3 linked regions of the Methylovirgula sp. 4M-Z18 genome follow. The protein of the gene in region 2 interacts with the protein of the main gene of each other region in a pairwise test. Links are inferred from orthologs where the notes say so. Each region holds a gene or a part of one and is shown on either strand. Other genes may lie near its edges.

Evidence for each region.
Region 1: the proteins of V9T28_RS19530 (region 2) and cyoB interact in binary tests that used the Escherichia coli proteins (3 or more experiments, as listed by UniProt). The link is inferred for Methylovirgula sp. 4M-Z18 from one-to-one orthologs.
Region 3: the proteins of V9T28_RS19530 (region 2) and dnaE interact in binary tests that used the Escherichia coli proteins (3 or more experiments, as listed by UniProt). The link is inferred for Methylovirgula sp. 4M-Z18 from one-to-one orthologs.

Annotation. Positions count from the first base shown.
Region 1 is NZ_CP149574.1:3,765,247-3,770,952, reverse strand. Bases 1,755-4,750 are described here. They hold cyoB (cytochrome o ubiquinol oxidase subunit I), read left to right. Parts: upstream 1,755-2,248; coding sequence 2,249-4,252; downstream 4,253-4,750. Other genes in these bases: cyoC (cytochrome o ubiquinol oxidase subunit III), read left to right, coding at 4,255-4,750; cyoA (ubiquinol oxidase subunit II), read left to right, coding at 1,755-2,236. In the rest of the region: V9T28_RS17410 (MFS transporter), read right to left, coding at 1-933; more of cyoA, read left to right, coding at 1,061-1,754; more of cyoC, read left to right, coding at 4,751-4,881; cyoD (cytochrome o ubiquinol oxidase subunit IV), read left to right, coding at 4,878-5,240; V9T28_RS17385 (SURF1 family protein), read left to right, coding at 5,237-5,706. UniProt on the Escherichia coli protein: Cytochrome bo(3) ubiquinol oxidase is the terminal enzyme in the aerobic respiratory chain of E.coli that predominates when cells are grown at high aeration.
Region 2 is NZ_CP149574.1:4,243,749-4,249,373, reverse strand. What follows is about bases 1,299-4,213. They hold V9T28_RS19530 (aminotransferase), read right to left. Parts: upstream 3,376-4,213; coding sequence 2,221-3,375; downstream 1,299-2,220. Other genes in these bases: V9T28_RS19525 (class I SAM-dependent methyltransferase), read left to right, coding at 3,585-4,213; V9T28_RS19535 (extracellular solute-binding protein), read right to left, coding at 1,299-2,185. Also shown: V9T28_RS19545 (DUF1993 domain-containing protein), read left to right, coding at 1-477; V9T28_RS19540 (RidA family protein), read left to right, coding at 520-870; more of V9T28_RS19535, read right to left, coding at 1,001-1,298; more of V9T28_RS19525, read left to right, coding at 4,214-4,361; pyrF (orotidine-5'-phosphate decarboxylase), read left to right, coding at 4,509-5,228; V9T28_RS19515 (complex I NDUFA9 subunit family protein), read right to left, coding at 5,262-5,625. UniProt on the Escherichia coli protein: Shows aminotransferase activity with methionine and histidine as substrates, and to a lesser extent also with phenylalanine.
Region 3 is NZ_CP149574.1:2,087,139-2,093,909, reverse strand. Bases 848-4,908 are described here. They hold dnaE (DNA polymerase III subunit alpha), read right to left. Parts: upstream 4,522-4,908; coding sequence 1,048-4,521; downstream 848-1,047. Other genes in these bases: V9T28_RS09690 (winged helix-turn-helix transcriptional regulator), read left to right, coding at 848-989. Also shown: V9T28_RS09695 (flavodoxin family protein), read right to left, coding at 1-456; more of V9T28_RS09690, read left to right, coding at 585-847; dihydroxyacetone kinase subunit DhaK, read left to right, coding at 5,133-6,134; dihydroxyacetone kinase subunit DhaL, read left to right, coding at 6,145-6,771; dihydroxyacetone kinase phosphoryl donor subunit DhaM, read left to right, coding at 6,768-6,771. UniProt on the Escherichia coli protein: DNA polymerase III is a complex, multichain enzyme responsible for most of the replicative synthesis in bacteria. This DNA polymerase also exhibits 3' to 5' exonuclease activity. The alpha chain is the DNA polymerase catalytic subunit.

The sequences.
Region 1 (5,706 bases), 480 kb from region 2 along the record:
CGGGCCCGAGGCGATGATTGCGATCACACCCAATAACGCCGTGATCATCTCGATCACGAGAAAGCGCACCGGTTCCTGCTTGGTGAAGATGAACACCCATGACAAGGGAAACAACGTCACCATATGGAACAGAGCGAAGCTGGCGAGCGGCGCGAACGCCCCCAGCCAGATGGTGAAGCCTTGCTGGCGGATGGTTTCGCCAATCGGTGAGGGTTGCAGCTCCTGACTGGCGAAAAGCTCCTCGTATTCCGGCGTTGCGACGATGCGCAGGCGCGAGAACAGCGCCACCACATTGATGGCGAAGGCGACGAAGAACGGGTAGCGCCACCCCCAGTCAAGGAAATCCGATAGTCCGAGACTCCCAAGGAAATAGGCGAAAAGTCCACTTGCGACGATCAGTCCGAGAGGCGCGCCAAGCTGCGGAATCATCGCGTAGGATCCGCGCTTTTCGACTGGGGCGCTGAGATTCAGCAATGAGGGCAGGCCATCCCAACTGCCGCCGAGCGCGAGGCCTTGGCCGACGCGCAGGATCGAAAGAAGGATGGCCGACCAATTGCCGATCTGCTCATAACCCGGCAGGAAGGCGATCGCCGCGGTCGAGCCGCCCAGCATGAAGAGCGCGATGGTCAGTTTGGACGTGCGGCCGAATTGGCGATCGATTGCGGTGAAGATGATCGACCCGAACGGGCGTGCGATGAAGGCGAGCGCGAAAATCGCGAAGGAATAGATCGTTCCGTGCAACGCATCGAGATTGGTGAAAATCAGTTTTGGGAACACCAGAACCGAGGCAATAGCATAGACAAAAAAGTCGAAATATTCCGACGTGCGACCAATGATCACACCGATCGCAATTTCTCCCGGTGTAACCGTGTGGCGGTGCGACCGCTTTTGGTGTACGTCTTCGTGCAGGGTCACTGGCGTTGAGGGGGTCATGTTCGGGGCGCGCTCCAGACCGGGTCCAGACAATCAATTAAGACGCCTTTTGCCCTCTTTGTCTACTTTATGTCATTGGACAAAATGTCCAATGTCGCGGGTAGGGAGGCAAAAGTATTCTGGCATGATGGGAACACGATCACTCTCCTTTGTGCGCCGGACGCCTTGGCGTCTCCTGGCTCTCGCTCCGCTGCTGCCTTTGCTCGCGGGCTGCAACACAGTCGTTTTGAAGCCGTCGGGCGATGTCGCGGCGCAACAGCGCGACCTGCTGATCGAGTCGACCGGTTTGATGTTGCTGGTCATCATTCCCGTCATGGTGCTGACCGTCTTCTTTGCTTGGAAGTATCGGGAATCGAATAAGAACGCGCGTTACGAGCCGGATTGGGATCATTCGACCCAGCTCGAACTCGTCGTCTGGGCCGGTCCGCTACTCGTCATCATCTGGCTCGGCGCAATCACGTGGATGGGCACGCATATTCTTGACCCTTATCGCCAGATTGCGCGGATCGCGCCGGACCAGCCGGTCTTCAGTAGCAAGCCGCCGTTGCAGGTCGAGGTCGTGGCGCTCGATTGGAAATGGCTGTTCATCTATCCGCAATATGGCGTCGCCTCGGTCAACGAGCTTGCCGCGCCGGTCGACCGGCCGATCGATTTCAATATCACCTCGTCCTCGGTGATGAATTCCTTCTATATTCCCGCGCTCGCCGGGCAGATCTACGCGATGCCCGGCATGGTCACGCAATTGCACGCGGTGATCAATGCGCCCGGCAATTACGACGGCTTTTCGGCGAATTATTCGGGCGCGGGCTTTTCCGGGATGCAATTCCGCTTCCATGGCCAGAGCGCGAGCGATTTCGATCAATGGACGCAGAAGCTGAAGAGCGCCGGCAATACGCTTGATCGCGATGCCTATAAGCAGCTCGAAAAGCCCAGCGAGAACGTGCCCGTGAGCTATTACGGCTCGGTCGCCCCCGATCTCTATCATGCGATCGTGAATCTTTGCGTCGACACCGGCAAGATGTGCCAGGACGAGATGATGCGAATTGATGCCAAAGGGGGCCTCGGGCTCGAAGGCGTCAACAATCTGGTGCCGCTCACCTACGACAAGTTTGCCCGCCGCGGCAGTGTGTTCGGGCCTGAGCCGTCCTATGTGGCTTCGCTCTGCGAGCGGCCCAAGAATAGTGAGTTGAGTTTCTGGAACCAGGATACGCTGCAGCTCAGGGACATGTCGCCGTTGCGCGGTGCCGGCTTGCCCGCGCCCGGAACTTCGCCCGAGCCCACCTCCTCCTTGTCTCCTCTTTAATTGGTTGTTGCGATGTCTGCTGATCCCGTGGCGGTGAGTCCTATTTTTGGCCGGTTAACTCTGGATGCCATTCCCTATCAGGAGCCCATCCTGGTCGCCACGTTCGCCGGGGTGGCGATCGGCGGCATCGCGGTGCTCGGGGCCATCACCTATTTTCGCCTGTGGGGCTATCTGTGGCGCGAATGGTTCACGACGGTCGATCACAAGCGCATCGGCGTCATGTATGTGATCCTCGGGCTCATCATGCTGCTGCGCGGCTTTGCCGACGCGATCATGATGCGCGCGCAGCAGGCGGTTTCCTTTGGTGACAACCAAGGCTTCTTGCCGGCGCACCATTATGACCAGGTCTTCTCCGCACATGGCGTCATCATGATCTTCTTCGTGGCCATGCCGCTGGTCACCGGCATGATGAACTATGTCGTGCCGCTGCAGATCGGCGCGCGCGACGTTTCGTTCCCGTTCCTCAACAATTTCAGCTTCTGGATGACGGTTGCCGGAGCGGTGCTCGTGATGATGTCGCTCTTCATCGGCGAGTTTGCGCGCACCGGCTGGCTCGCCTATCCGCCTTTATCGGGCCTCGCCTATAGCCCCGACTCCGGCGTCGACTATTACATTTGGTCGTTGCAGGTCGCCGGCGTCGGAACGTTGCTCTCCGGCGTCAATCTGGTCGCGACGATCGTTAAATTGCGCGCCCCCGGCATGACGATGATGCGCATGCCGGTGTTCACCTGGACCGCACTCTGCACCAACATTCTCATCGTCGCCGCGTTTCCGGTTCTGACCGCAGTTCTGACGCTTCTTGCGCTCGACCGCTACGTCGGCACCAATTTCTTCACCAATGATTTTGGCGGCAATCCGATGATGTATGTCAACATCATCTGGATTTGGGGCCATCCCGAGGTCTACATTCTCGTCTTGCCGGTGTTCGGCATTTTCTCGGAAGTCACGTCGACATTTTCGGGCAAAAGGCTGTTCGGCTACACGTCGATGGTCTACGCCACGATGGTGATCACCATCCTGTCCTACATCGTGTGGCTGCATCACTTTTTCACCATGGGCTCGGGCGCCAGCGTCAATTCTTTCTTCGGCATCACCACAATGGTGATTTCGATTCCGACCGGCGCGAAGATCTTCAACTGGCTGTTCACCATGTATCGCGGCCGTATCCGCTTCGAATTGCCGATGATGTGGACCATCGCCTTCATGCTGACCTTCGTCATCGGCGGCATGACAGGCGTGATGCTGGCGGTGCCGCCGGCGGATTTCGTGCTGCACAACAGCCTCTTCCTGATCGCCCATTTCCACAATGTGATTATCGGCGGCGTGCTCTTCGGCCTTTTCGCCGGGATCAATTTCTGGTTTCCCAAGGCCTTCGGCTTCAAGCTCGATCCGTTCTGGGGCAAGTTGTCCTTCTGGTTCTGGGTTGTCGGCTTCTATTTCGCCTTCATGCCGCTCTATGTGCTCGGCCTCATGGGCGTGACAAGGCGTCTGCGCCATTTCGACGACCCGAGCTTGCAGATCTGGTTCGTCGTCGCCGCCTTCGGCGCGGCTTTGATCGCGCTTGGCATCGCCTGCACGCTGATGCAGTTCTTCGTCAGCTTCATGAAGCGCGAGGCGTTGCGCGATACGACGGGCGACCCGTGGAACGGCCGCACACTCGAATGGTCGACATCCTCGCCGCCGCCGGAATACAATTTCGCGTTCACGCCTATCGTCCATGACCTCGATGCCTGGGCCGATATGAAAGCGCACGGCTATGTGCGGCCGCTGTCCGGCTTCAAGCCGATCCATATGCCGAAGAATACCGGAACCGGCGTCATTCTTGCCGGCTTGAGCGGGGCCTTCGGCTTTGCCATGATCTGGTATATCTGGTGGCTTGCGGCGTTGAGCATCATCGGCGTGCTCGTCGTCGCGATCGGCCACACGTTCAATTACAACCGCGACTTCCATATTCCGGTCGAGGAGGTGATCGCGACGGAAAATGCGCGTACGCAAGCGCTTGCGGCGGGAGAGTGACCATGTCTGACGTTGCAATCGCCCCCGCAAAAGCGCCCGCCTTTTACGTCGTCGACGAACACGATCATGCCGAAGGCCACAGCACGATGCTGGGCTTTTGGATCTATATCATGAGCGACTGCCTCATCTTCGCGATCCTGTTTGCGACCTATGGCGTGCTTGGCGGCAATTACGCCGCAGGGCCGTCGCCGAAGACTTTGTTCGATCTGCCGACGGTTGCGCTCAATACCACGATGCTGCTCATGTCCTCGATCACCTATGGCTTCGCCATGCTGACGATGGTGGAAAACAAGGTGCGGGCGACGCAATTCTGGCTCTTGGTCACGGGCCTGTTCGGCCTCGCGTTCCTCACCATCGAATTGCGCGAATTCGCGCATATGATCAGCGAGGGCGCGACGCCGCAGCGCAGCGCGTTTCTGTCCTCCTTTTTCACGCTGGTCGGTACGCACGGCTTTCACGTGACCTGCGGCCTCATTTGGCTGACCACACTGATGGTGCAGGTCGGCAAACATGGCCTGATCGTCGCCAACAGGCGCCGGCTGATGTGCCTCAGCCTGTTCTGGCACTTTCTCGACGTCGTTTGGATCGGCGTTTTCACTTTCGTCTATCTGATGGGGATTTTGCGATGAGCGCCGATGTGCATCACGACGATGGCCATGCGCATGGCACGCTGAAATCCTATCTGATCGGCTTCGGTCTCTCGGTTGTTCTGACCGCGATTCCGTTCTGGCTGGTGATGGCGCATGTCTTCGACAGCAACGCATTGACGACGGTCGCCGTTCTCGCCTGCGCGGTCACGCAGATGATCGTCCATATGATTTTCTTCCTGCATATGAATGGCAAGGCGGAAGGCGGCTGGACGATGATGTCGGCCATGTTCACCATTCTCCTGGTGGTGATCACTCTCAGTGGCTCGATCTGGGTCATGTATAATATGACCCGCAATATGATGCCGGCCTCCGCACAAGAAATACGGCAGATGCCGTGACGCAAATTGGAGACGATGCGCGATCGAAGCAATCTTCGCGCATCGCTTTCTCTGCTCTCTGCGTGATCGCCTTCGTCGTTTTCACGTCTCTCGGCATATGGCAAATTCAGCGCCGGGCGTGGAAGCTCGATTTGATCGCGGCGATCGACAGCCGCATCCACGCAAGTGCGACCGACGCGCCCGGACCTCAAAGCTGGCCGCAACTGAGCGCGGAGCATGACGCTTACAGGCATGTGCGGATCGAAGGCGCTTTTCTCGGCACGCCCCCCGTGCTCGTCCAAGCGGTGACGGAACTCGGGCCGGGATATTGGGTGATGTCACCGCTGCACGCCGCGCGCGGTTTCACCATTCTGATCAACCGCGGCTTTGTGGCGCAGGATGACAAGGACCGCGTTGCGCCGCCGCCCACTGACGCGACCGTGACGGGTCTTTTGCGCATGACGGAGCCGGGAGGCGGTTTCCTGCG
Region 2 (5,625 bases):
CAGGCGCTCGACGCCATCCTGGTCAAGGCTGCGGCGCACAGCGAGGCGAAGAAGATCGATTCGGCGGTGCTGTGCAGCACCCGCCTTTACCCGGATATGTTCGCGTTTTCGCGGCAGGTGCAGCTCGCCTGCGATTTTGCCAAGAACACCACGGCGCGTCTCCTCGGCGTCGATCCGCCGCGCTTCGAGGACAATGAAAAGACCCTGGCCGAATTGCAGGCGCGTATCCGCCGGACGCTGGATTATGTCGAACAGGTCGACCCCAAGGCGCTCGACGCCCGCGCTGGCAGCGAAATAGTCTTTCCGCTTGGGCCCAACGCCAAGGGCAAGATGGCGGCCGAAGGCTATCTGCAGCACTATGCGATGCCGAATTTCTACTTCCATCTCACCACGGCCTATGCGGTGCTGCGCCATTGCGGTGTCGAGATCGGCAAGCGCGATTTCATCGGCACGCCGCCCGGCCTGACCGTTCTTTAACGCAGATTGAGAGATTGGATTCTTCCCATGAAAGAGACGAGCATGACGATCAAGCGCATCGGCACCGGCCCCCGCATGAGCAAGGCGGTGGTGCATGGCAATACGGTCTACCTCGCCGGCCAGGTCGCCGATACGACCGCCGGCCAGGGCGTGATGCAGCAGACGACAGAGATCTTGGGCATCATCGACGCGCTCCTGAAGGAGGCCGGCACCGATAAGACCAAGCTCCTGTCGGCCAACATCTGGCTCGCCGACATGAAGACGTTTCCCGAGCTGAACGCGGTGTGGGATTCGTGGGTCTCGCCGGGCAACACGCCCGCACGCGCCACGGTCGAGGCCAAGCTCGCGGCGCCGCAATATACGGTCGAGATCGCGGTGATCGCGGCGCTCTAAGAGCATTTTCCAGAAAAGCTGTTCGACTTTTCGGTTAAGAAAATGCGACAAAGATAAAAGCTTAGAGTGATTTTCCATTCTTTCAGAATCGGAAAATCACTCTAAGCGACGGGCGCAGCTGCGACACCAGTCAATGCTGCGTCTTATCCGGCTTGCGTAAGACTTTCTGGCCGGCGGGCGTTGCTGCGGGCACGCCCACCTTCATCTTCGCCCATTCATGCGCAAGATAATCCTGCGCTGCAGGCTCGATGACCGGCATCAGCGGCAATTTGCGCAAGACCTCGGCGGATGGCGTAAGGCTTGCGTCGTTGCTGCCCTGCGCGGCAACAAGCGCGCTCGCAAGGCCGCTGGCGGCGCTGTTTTTCGCCGCGACATCGCCTCTCAGCAAAAAGTTCAGCAGCGCATAGGCTTCGGCGCGGTGCGGTGCGCTCCGCGCGATCGCGAGGCTGTCGATCGAGACGGGTGCAGTGCCGGGCGGGATGAGAAACCGGATATGCTCGTCCGCGCCGGCTTCCGCCTCATGGGCGCGCGCGAGCGCCACATCCGTGCCGTTGGCGAGCGCCAGGCACACGTCGCCATTGGCGAGATTGACGGCAAGATCGGATGACGACACATATTTGGCCAGGCTGCGCACATGGTGCAACTCGGGCATGAGCCGCGTCACATTCGCCAATGTGCCGGCCGTCGCGGCGCCCTTTTGGTTCAACAGCAACACGCTCATCACCTCGTCCGGCGCATCGGGAATTTGTATGCCGCAGCCGATGTAGCGGCCCACGAGATCGAACCGGGTCAATGCGTCGAACGAGATCGGTGCGGGCGCGCGCAGGCCTTTCGCGTCGGCATCGTCGCGGTAGGCGAGGCCGGTGACGAACCATTGGTAGGGTAGCCCATATTGATGGCCGGGGTCGATGCCGGCGAGCTTCTGTGCAAGCTCGGGCAGCGCGGCATTTGTCGCGGTGATCTCGCCGGATGCGAGCGGCTGCAATTGCTTCGAGCTCAAGGCATGGGCGAGTTGCGGCGCACCGAGCACGATGACGTCGTAAGTCGCATCCTTCGCGAGCAGGGTGTCGAGCGCTTCGCCGGAGGAATAGGTATCGTACACCGGCTGGATTTGCGTCTCGCGCTCGAAACGCGCGAGCATGGCGGGATCGAAATAGTCCGCCCAGGCGAGGATATGCACGGTGCGGCGCGGCAGCAGCGTCGGCTTGGGCGCGAAGTCCTGCGCCGATGCGAGAAGCGGAGCCGAGGCAAGTATCGCCGCGCCGATGTTGCGGAAAGCCCTGCGCCACAGCGCGAAGCCGCGGCGCGGCAGCATTCGCGTCTCCGCGTGCGTGCCGTTCGCCGCTTGTCTCATGCGGCGTCGCGCGTCACGCGCTGCAATTTCTCGAGTGCCGCATCGAGCGTCGCATCCTTCTTGGCAAAGCAGAAGCGTACGATATGGCGTACCGCATCCTGCGCATAGAAGGCCGAGACGGGAATAGCCACGACGCCAAACTGGCGCGCCAACGTTTCGCAAAACGCGACGTCATCATTGTGTCCGAGCGGCGCGATGTCGACCGTGACGAAATAGGTGCCTTCGCTCGGCAGAACGGTGAAACCATTGGTGCGCAGGCCTTCCGTCAATCGGTCGCGGCTGCGCGCGAAGTCGCGACGCATGTCGGTGAAATAGCTCGTCTCTTTGCCAAGCCCGTAAGCGACCGCGCTTTGCAGATTCGGTGGCGTGGTGAAGGTGAGGAATTGATGCGCCTTGCCCAGCGCCCGCATCAGCGCCGGACAGGCTGCAACGAGGCCGACCTTCCATCCCGTCAGCGAGAAGATCTTGCCGGCCGAGCCGATCTTGACGGTGCGCTCGCGCATGCCGGGCTGCGCCATCATCGTACGATGGCTGCGGCCGTCGAACACCAGATGCTCCCACACTTCGTCGCAGATCGCGACGGCATCATATTGCACGCAGAATTTGGCGAGCAGCGCGAGATCGGCCTCATCGTAAACGACGCCGCACGGGTTGAGCGGCGTGTTGAAGACCACTGCCTTGGTGCGCGGCGAGAATGCGGCGGCAAGATCTTCTTCCGTGAAGCGCCAGCGCGGCGGCTGCAAAGTCACGAATTTCGCCGTGCCGCCGGCGAGTTGCACCAGCGGCAGATAGGCATCATACATGGGTTGGAACAGCACCACTTCGTCGCCGGGTTTCAGTAACGCGAGGAGGGCGCCGGCCAGCGCTTCGGTCGCGCCCGAAGTCACCATCACTTCCGTGTCGGGATTAAGATCGAGCCCCTGGAATCTTTTGTAATGCGCCGCGATCGCCTGGCGCAGCTCCGGGATGCCCATCATCGGCGGATATTGATTGTAGCCGTGCAGAGTTGCCTCTGCTGCCTTTTGCCGCACGTCTTCCGGGCCCGGATCATCGGGAAAGCCTTGGCCCAGATTGATCGCGCCGGTTTCACGCGCGATCCGCGACATGGCTTCGAAAATCGTGACGGGCAAATCGGCAAAGACTGGATTCATCGATGGAGTCCGCGTGTGCAAAGAGGAACATTTCTTACATCAGTTTAGGGCCAGGACTCAAATTGGAGGGGATGCATCAAAGAATGCCCAACGTCGGCAATCGAAGTTGCGGGCGCGGTGAAATGGGCAACCACGACCGAGCAGGACTTAATTTTTGCCACATCCCTTTCTTTGCGCTAAGCTTGTCACATTCTTGTTAAGGAGTCCGCGTGCCGTTGCGTTTTGACTCGTCTCAGTCGCAACCTTTGTCCCGTCGTCAAAAGGGCAAGGAATGGGTTGCAAAATGGGCCGACGAGGCCCGCTTCATCCGCACATTGCTGGAAAATCCGCGCCTGACCGGCGCGGTGTCGCCCTCGAGCGCGGTCTTGGCCGACGCTATCGCCGCGCGGGTGGATCCGGCGCTGGCGGGCCCCATCATCGAGCTTGGTCCCGGTACGGGCCCGATCACCGAGGCGTTGCTGCGGCGCGGTATTGCGCCGGAGCGGCTCATTCTCGTCGAATATGACGCGACCTTTTGCGAGCTTTTGCGAACGCGCTTTCCGCAGGCGCAAGTGATCCGCGGCGATGCCTATAATCTCGCCCAAACCCTCGACGGCCTTGTCGACGCGCCGGCCGCCGCCGTCGTGTCGGGCCTGCCGCTGCTCAACACGCCGGAGCGGGCGCGCCTGGCGCTGCTTGCCGACGCTTTCGCGTTGATGCAGGCGGATGGCGCGTTCGTGCAATTCACCTATGGCCTGCATTCGCCGATGCCGCGCCGCTTCAACGGCCGCCCCGTCACCGGCATGCTGGCGGAGGGGTCGAAGCCGGTGTGGATGAACCTGCCGCCGGCGCGGGTCTGGACCTATCGCCAGGGCGACGGGCCGCTCGGTTTCGCGAACGACGACGAAACGCCGCTGGTGGACAGGCTGCGCGGCCATCGCGAGCGCCTGCGCGCCGAATGGCATGAATGCACGCAAAAGTTGCGGGAGCGGCGCATCAGGCGGTGACAAATCCGCCGCCAGCATTTAGGGAAAGCGGGATTTCATCTGTCAGAAGCTGCGCGGTTCGTGCGCCACCGGCGGTTCACGCGAGATGCGTCACGTGCCGCCGGGTTTTATTGCAGCCGCCTTCTGCCTTCGTTCCGGGAGACCGCCATGCTCGCTGAAACCGCCCTCGCCAATCTGCCGCGCGACCGCATGATCGTGGCGCTCGATTTTTCGAGCGTGGGCCAGGCCGAGAAGATGGTCGAGACGCTGGGCGACAGCGTGGTGTTCTACAAGATCGGCCTCGAACTCGCCTATGGCGGCGGGCTTGGCCTCGCCGAGCGGCTGATCGCGGCCGGCAAGCAGGTGTTTCTCGACCTGAAATTGCACGACATTCCCAATACGGTGGAGCGGGCCGCTGCCCAGGTCGGACAGATCGGCGCGTCGCTTCTCACCGTGCACGCCTATCCGCAGACGATGCGGGCGGCGCGCAAGGCGCTTCTCGGCTCGAACACCAAGATCCTCGCCGTGACGGTCATGACCTCCTATGACGACGCGGACTTGAGCGAAGCGGGTTATGCCCTCGGCGTCAGTGATCTCGTCGCGCGCCGGGCGCTCCAGGCGCGCGAGATCGGCATCGAAGGGCTCATTCTCTCCGCCGAGGAAGTGGCGGCGATGCGCGCCCTCGTCGGGCCGGAGATGCTGCTGGTTACGCCAGGGATCCGGCCGGCCGGCGATGCGGTCGGTGATCAAAAGCGGGTCGTGACTCCAGCGGCTGCCATTCGCGCCGGCGCCGACCATCTGGTCATCGGCCGCCCGGTGACGCAAAGCGCCGACCCATGGCGCGCCGCCCAGGCGATCACCGAGGAGATCGCCGGCGCGCTGCGTTGAGCTGGGACGGAGAGGCGGCCGTCGGGCCGCCGCTTACGCGATCCTGGTGTGATCGAATTGTCCGGTCTTGCGGAAGCGGACGAGGTAGGACGGCACGATCGATTCGATCGACGATGGTTGCAGGCTCAGGCCCTCGAGGGTGCGGCCTTCCGCCGCCGCTGTCGCCGACACGAGATTGTCGCGCTGCAGCATCTTTACCTGATCGCCGGTGACATAGAACGTATCGGGCAGCAGGCCGAGCGAGGCCGTTTTGCCGATTTCGGTCACGCGCGCGAGGAGGCTGGCGGCAGTGGGCGACAGGGGCAGGAGCACCCGCTTGCGGCCGGTGGCCGCGCAAACGAATTCCACGATCTCGCGGCCGGTCTTCACTTCCGGCCCGCCGAGTTCGTAGGTCACG
Region 3 (6,771 bases), 2.2 Mb from region 2 along the record:
GCCGGAGAAGCTGCCGAGGTGGTTCACGTCCGCCTCGGTCGCTGCTTTCGTGCTCGCCGGCATCATGCCAGTGCCTACCCAGATGCCAGCATGCTGCTGGGCGAGATGGAAGAGATAATCGATCGTGCCGAGCTTATCGCCGCTCATGGAGGCGGAATTGGTGAAGCCTGCGAAGATCTTGTTTTTCCAGCCCTGCCCGAACCAAACCTTGGACGAGGCGTCGGCAAACTTCTTGAACTGCCACGACGGCCCGGCCATGTAGGTCGGGGACCCCAAAACGATCGCATTCGAGGTCGCGAGCGTTTCCCAGCCGCCCTCGGGCAGATTGCCTTCAGCATCGATGACGATCAACTGGACCTTGACCCCATCGACAGAGGCCGCTCCGGCCTCGACGGCGGCAGCAGCTTTTGCGGTGTGGCCATAACCGCTGTGGTAAACGATGCTCACGGATGTCATGCGATCCTCTTCAGTGTTTGCGCTAGTTTCCAAATGAAACCTGCTATACAATACATACTAGTGCCGCAGGACGACCAAGCTGTAAAGAGGGCACCACACGGTCTCTAAGTCACCAGGATGAAACCCGTATGAACGACGATTGGCCGCGGGACCCCAACCCCTTTTCCGCCGCATGTCCAAGCCGCATCATCTTCGACCACATCGCTGACAAATGGACGATGCTGACGCTTTGCACGCTCGCCATGAAGCCAATTCGATTCAATGAATTGAAGCGAGAGGTTGAAGGTATTTCTCAAAAGATGCTCAGCCAGACCCTCAAAAAATTGGAGCGGGACGGTCTGATCACCCGGCAAGCTTTCCCCACCGTTCCGGTCACGGTCGAATACGCGATTACTCCGCTCGGGCAAACGCTATCTTGCGTTGCTGCGAATATAGCAGCCTGGACGACCAACCACATTGCGGAGGTGCTTGCTGCGCAGGAGCGCTATGATCGGCAGAACCTTGACGGTCCTGCCTTTCAAGGCATAAAATAAATTTTATATCAGAATATTGCATCATATTTTTAACGTACTTTGTGAGCCTCACCGTACCCTATAGGTGCTCGACCGCGACAATTCCCGGCACGGCCTTGAGCGCTCCGGCGACCTGCGGCGAGACGACATATTTGCCCGGCAGCTTCACTTCGACCTCGTTCTTTTCCTTCTCCAGCATCAGAACCAGCGACACCTCCCCTTCGGCGCGGCCTTCGCGGGCTTTCAAACGCTCATGGATCGAAGCGATCGGGCCGCTGTCGCGGACGAAGATGCGCAAGCCTTTTTGGACGCGGCTTGCCGCCTGGTCGAGCGGTTCGGCGGCCGTGATGCGCGCCCGCACGTCCTCGCCTTCGACCCGCGCCTCGACCGTGATCAAAAGCGCCCGGCCTTTTTCAAGAAGGTCGCGATATTGGTTGAGCCCTTCCTGAAACAGGATCGCCTCATATTGTCCGGTCTGATCGGACAGATTGACGATTCCCATTTTCGAGCCTGATTTGGTGCGCCGCTCCTGCCGGTCGAGCACGGTGGCGGCGAGTTGCGCTACCCCTGCCCCGCGCGCCTTGACGTCCCGGGCAAAATTCGCCCAACGCGTCACGCGCAGGCGCGTCAGGACCGAGGCATAATCGTCCAGTGGATGGCCCGAGAGGAAGAAACCGATCGCGTCCAATTCGCGCGCCAATTTGTCCGCCGCTGGCCATGGGCTGACATGCGGCACAAGCAACGGCGCCTCCGCCTCCACCTCCCCGAACAGCGCCGACTGGCCGGCTTGCGCTTCCTCCTGGGTGAGATTGGCCAAGGACAGAATCGGTTCGACCGCCGCGAAGGCCCGAGCACGGTCCGATTCCAGGTCGTCGAAGGCGCCCGCCGCCGCAAGGCTCTCCAGAACCTTCTTGTTCACCTCGCGCGGGTTGATGCGGCGGGCGAAATCGCCCAGCGAGTCGAACGGCTGCGCGCCACGCGCACTCACCAGCGACCCCACCTGCCCTTCGCCGGCCCCTTTGACAGCTGACAGCGCATAGCGAATGTTCAAGGCGCCGTCGGCGCCTTGATGCACCTCGAAATCCACGCCCGATTTGTTGACGGACGGCGGCTCGACCTTGATGCCGAGCCGGCGCGCCTCGTTGCGGAATTCCGACAATTTGTCGGTGTTGGATTTATCGAGCGTCATCGACGCGGCCAGGAACTCGACCGGGTAATTGGCCTTGAACCATGCGGTTTGATAGGCAATCAGCGCATAGGCGGCCGCGTGGCTTTTGTTGAAGCCATAGTCGGCGAATTTCGCCAGGAGGTCGAAAATCTCGTCCGCCTTGGCCTTTTCCAAGCCACCCTTCATCGCGCCGTCGACGAAACGGGCGCGCTGGGCGTCCATTTCCGCCTTGATCTTCTTACCCATCGCGCGGCGCAGCATGTCCGCTTCGCCGAGCGAATAGCCGGACAGGATCTGCGCGATCTGCATCACCTGTTCCTGATAGATGATGACGCCGAACGTCTCCTTCAGCACCGGTTCGATTTTCGGGTGAATGTAATCCGGCGCCTGATCGCCGTGCTTAACCGCGCAATAGACCGGAATATTAGCCATCGGGCCTGGCCGGTAGAGCGCGACGAGCGCGATGAGGTCTTCCAGCCGGTCGGCCCGCATTTCGACAAGGGCCTTGCGCATGCCCGCCGATTCCACCTGGAACACACCGATCGTTTCGCCGCGCCCCAACATGTCGAAGGTTTTCTGGTCGTCGAGCGGCAGCGCCGTCAGATCGATATCGATGCCCCGCTTCTTCAAGAGTTGCACGGTGGTTGCGAGAGTCGTGAGCGTCTTGAGGCCGAGGAAGTCGAACTTCACCAGGCCTGCCGGCTCCACCCATTTCATATTGAACTGGGTCGCCGGCATGTCCGATTTCGGATCCTGATACAGCGGCACGATCTCATCGAGCGGCCGGTCGCCAATCACAATGCCCGCGGCATGGGTCGAGGCGTTGGAGTAAAGCCCTTCGAGCGTGCCGGCAATCGCCAGCATCTTGGCGACACGCGGCTCCTCGTCCGCCGCCTCGCGCAATTTGACTTCCGACTTGATCGCATCGGCCAGACTGATCGGATTCGCCGGATTCTGCGGCACGAGCTTGGCGAGTCGGTCGACTTGGCCCAGCGGCATCTCGAGCACGCGGCCGACGTTGCGCATGACGCCGCGCGCCAGGAACGAGCCGAAGGTGATGATCTGGGCGACGCGATCGCGACCATAGCGCTCGCGGACATAGGCGATCACCTCGTCGCGCCGATATTGGCAAAAATCGATGTCGAAGTCCGGCATCGAGATACGTTCGGGATTCAAGAAACGCTCGAACAGCAAGCCGAAGCGCATCGGATCGAGATCGGTGATCGTCAGCGCATAGGCGACGAGCGAGCCGGCGCCCGAACCGCGGCCCGGACCGACCGGGATGTCATGCGCCTTCGCCCATTTGATGAAGTCCGAGACGATAAGGAAATAACCCGGAAACTTCATGCGTATGATGACGTCGAGTTCGAAGGCCAGACGCTTTTCGTAATCCTCGACCGAAAAACCGGGCGCGGGCGGCGACGCGGCAAGGCGCTTCTTGAGACCCTTTTCCGCTTGGGCGCACAACTCGCCGACTTCATCGACCGGCGTTCCGTCCTCGCTGGTGAAGCGCGGCAGAATGGGCTTGCCGGTGCGCGGCCGGTAGGCGCAGCGCATGGCGATTTCAATCGTATTGGCGGTCGCTTCCGGGAGGTCGGCGAAAAGCTGGACCATCTCGGCGCGGCTCTTGAGCCGATGCTCCGGCGACAATTGCCGCCGGTTTGGATCGCCCACTACCGTGCCCTCGGCAATGCAGATCAGCGCGTCATGCGCTTCGTAGTCGGACGCCGCGGCGAAGAAGCTCTCGTTGGTCGCCACCAGCGGCAGGCCGTTGCCATAGGCAAAATCGAGGAGCTGGCCTTCGTTCAGCTTCTCGTTCTCAAGCCCGTGCCGCTGCAATTCGACGTAAAGTCGGTCGCCGAAAATCTCCTGCAGCTTTTGCAGCCGGGCGAGCGCCACTTCCGGCCGCTCGGCGGAAAGCGCCCGATCCAGCGGCCCGCCCGGCCCGCCGCTCAAGGCGATCAAGCCCGAAATGTCGTCGAGCCGGTCGAGCCGCACATGCGGCGTGTCGCCGGCGGACGGGTCGAGCCAGGCGCGCGACCCGATGCGCATGAGATTGGCATAGCCGGCAGCGGTCGCCGCCAGCAGCACCACCGATCCGCGCCCTGCATCGCCGCGCAGGAGGCGTGAGCCGAGCGCCTCCGCATCGCCGAATTCCAGCGTGAGCTGAATCCCCACGATCGGCTGAATGCCTTCCTTCGAGATCTTCTCGGAAAATTCCAGGCCGCCGAACAGATTGTTGGTGTCGGTAATCGCCAAGGCCGGCATCGCATCGGCTTTGGCGAATTTCGCCAGCTTGGCGATGGTCAACGCTCCCTCGCGCAGCGAGAAGGAGGAATGAACGTGCAAATGCACGAAACCGACGTCTTGCAAAATCCGACTCAAAGCGTGCGTTCCTTTATAGGGCTCCTTTGTGGCCCCCGGCGCGGCGCGCGTCGAGAGCGAGTTCACGCTAGACCAGGATAAGCCCCAGGATTCACATCGCCCCGAGGACCTTGGCCGCGCAGCCCACCATCGTGACGAAAGCGCCCAAAGCGCAGACTTCCGTGAGATCTTCCAGCAGTGAAAACAGCATCACGTCCTCCTGTATTTGGTACGATCTCAATATGTTCTATTTGTGTTCTTTTCTCAAGGAAGAACAAATCGGGGACGGTTTTCGTCGGTGATTTTGGTTGATGAATCCTAAACGGGAAGTCTGCCGTGCTCTTCCGCGCTTGCGGAAAATGTTCGCCGCCGTCACCGGTCACCAGTCTGCAAAGCAGCTTTGGCAGCGCTGAAAACTTTTGATCTGCATGCCGCATTTGCAGGCCAGTTCTATACCAATCGCAGAGCGTTCGCCGAATAAGTCCTTTTCACCGAGCCGCTCTGTGCTAGGCTCTTTGCACGGACGCAAGAAGGGGCGGGACAACCGCTTGCACATACGCTGACGGCGGCGGCCGCAAACCTGACTTCATAACGAGCAGGCGAAACCCTGACTGATCGAGGGGAGGAAATCCATGAAGAAGTTGATCAACGATCCCAATCAAGTTGTCGACGAAGCGTTGGATGGCATGGCTGCGGCCCATGCCGATTTGATCACCGTGCATCGCAACCCCAATTTCATCACGCGCAAGGCTGCGGTGAAATCCGGCAAGGTCGCGCTCATTTCCGGCGGCGGCTCGGGGCATGAGCCCATGCACGGCGGTTTCGTTGGGCTTGGCATGCTGGATGCGGCCTGCCCCGGCGCGGTATTCACGTCGCCGACTCCCGATCAAATGTATGAGGCCACCAAAGCGATCAATCACGGCGGCGGCGCGGTGCATATCGTGAAAAATTACACCGGCGACGTCCTGAATTTCGAAATGGCGGCCGATCTTGCGAAAGCCGATGGGATCGAGGTCGAAAGCGTCATCATCGACGACGACGTGGCGGTGAAGGATTCGACCTGGACGGCGGGGCGGCGCGGCGTCGGCACCACGGTTCTTGCCGAGAAGATTTGTGGCGGCGCGGCGGAGGCCGGCGCCTCGCTCGCGCAAGTCGCCGACCTGTGCCGCAAGGTCAATGCCAATGGCCGCTCCATGGGCATGGCGCTGAGCGCCTGCACGGTGCCGCATGCCGGCAAACCCTCGTTCACTTTGGCCGAAGACGAAATGGAAATCGGCATCGGCATTCACGGCGAGCCGGGCCGCCACCGGGTGAAGCTCGAGTCCGCCGATAAAATCGCTGAAATGCTGATGGAGCCGATTCTGAGCGATCTTCCCTTCAGCAGCGGCGACAATGTGTTGCTGTTCGTCAACGGCATGGGCGGCACGCCGGCAATCGAGCTCTATATCGTCTATCGCAAAGCGCAGGAGATCGCGGCCAAACACGGGTTGAAAGTGGTGCGCAATCTCGTTGGCTCCTACATCACCAGTTTGGAAATGGCCGGCACGTCGATCACGCTGCTGAAGCTGGACGACGATATGGTCCGCCATTGGGACGCGCCGGTGCATGCACCGTCGCTGCGCTGGGGCGTATGAGGATCGACGCATGAATGTTTTGTCTGCTGCAGCGCTCAAGGACTGGATCAACAAAGCCGCCGACGTGTTGGATGCGCAAAAAGCCTATCTGACGGAGCTCGATGCTCCGATCGGTGACAGCGATCACGGCGCCAATATGGCGCGTGGCTTTGCCGCGGCGAAAGCCAAGCTCGACCAGAACGCGACCGATGCGGGCGCCGTCCTGAAAAGCGTCGCGATGACGCTGATCTCGACGGTCGGCGGCGCGTCCGGACCGCTCTACGGCACGCTGTTTTTGCAAGCCGCCGGCAAAGCTGCAGGCAAGACGGAGCTGACGTTGAGCGACTGGACGAGCTGCCTTGAAGCTGGCCTCGCCGGCGTCGTGATGCGGGGCAAGGCGGAGCTTGGCGACAAGACCATGGTCGACGCGCTGACCCCTGCGATCGCGGCCCTGAAAGAGCATGCGAGCGCCCCGCTGCCCGAGGCGCTCGCCATCTCGGCGCAATCGGCGGAACTCGGCATGCAGGCGACCACTCCCCTGCTCGCACGTAAAGGCCGTGCGAGCTATTTGGGCGAGCGCAGCATCGGCCATCAGGACCCCGGCGCGACCTCGTCCTATTTCCTGCTGCAAGCGCTCGCTGAAGTCGCCGCGTCATGA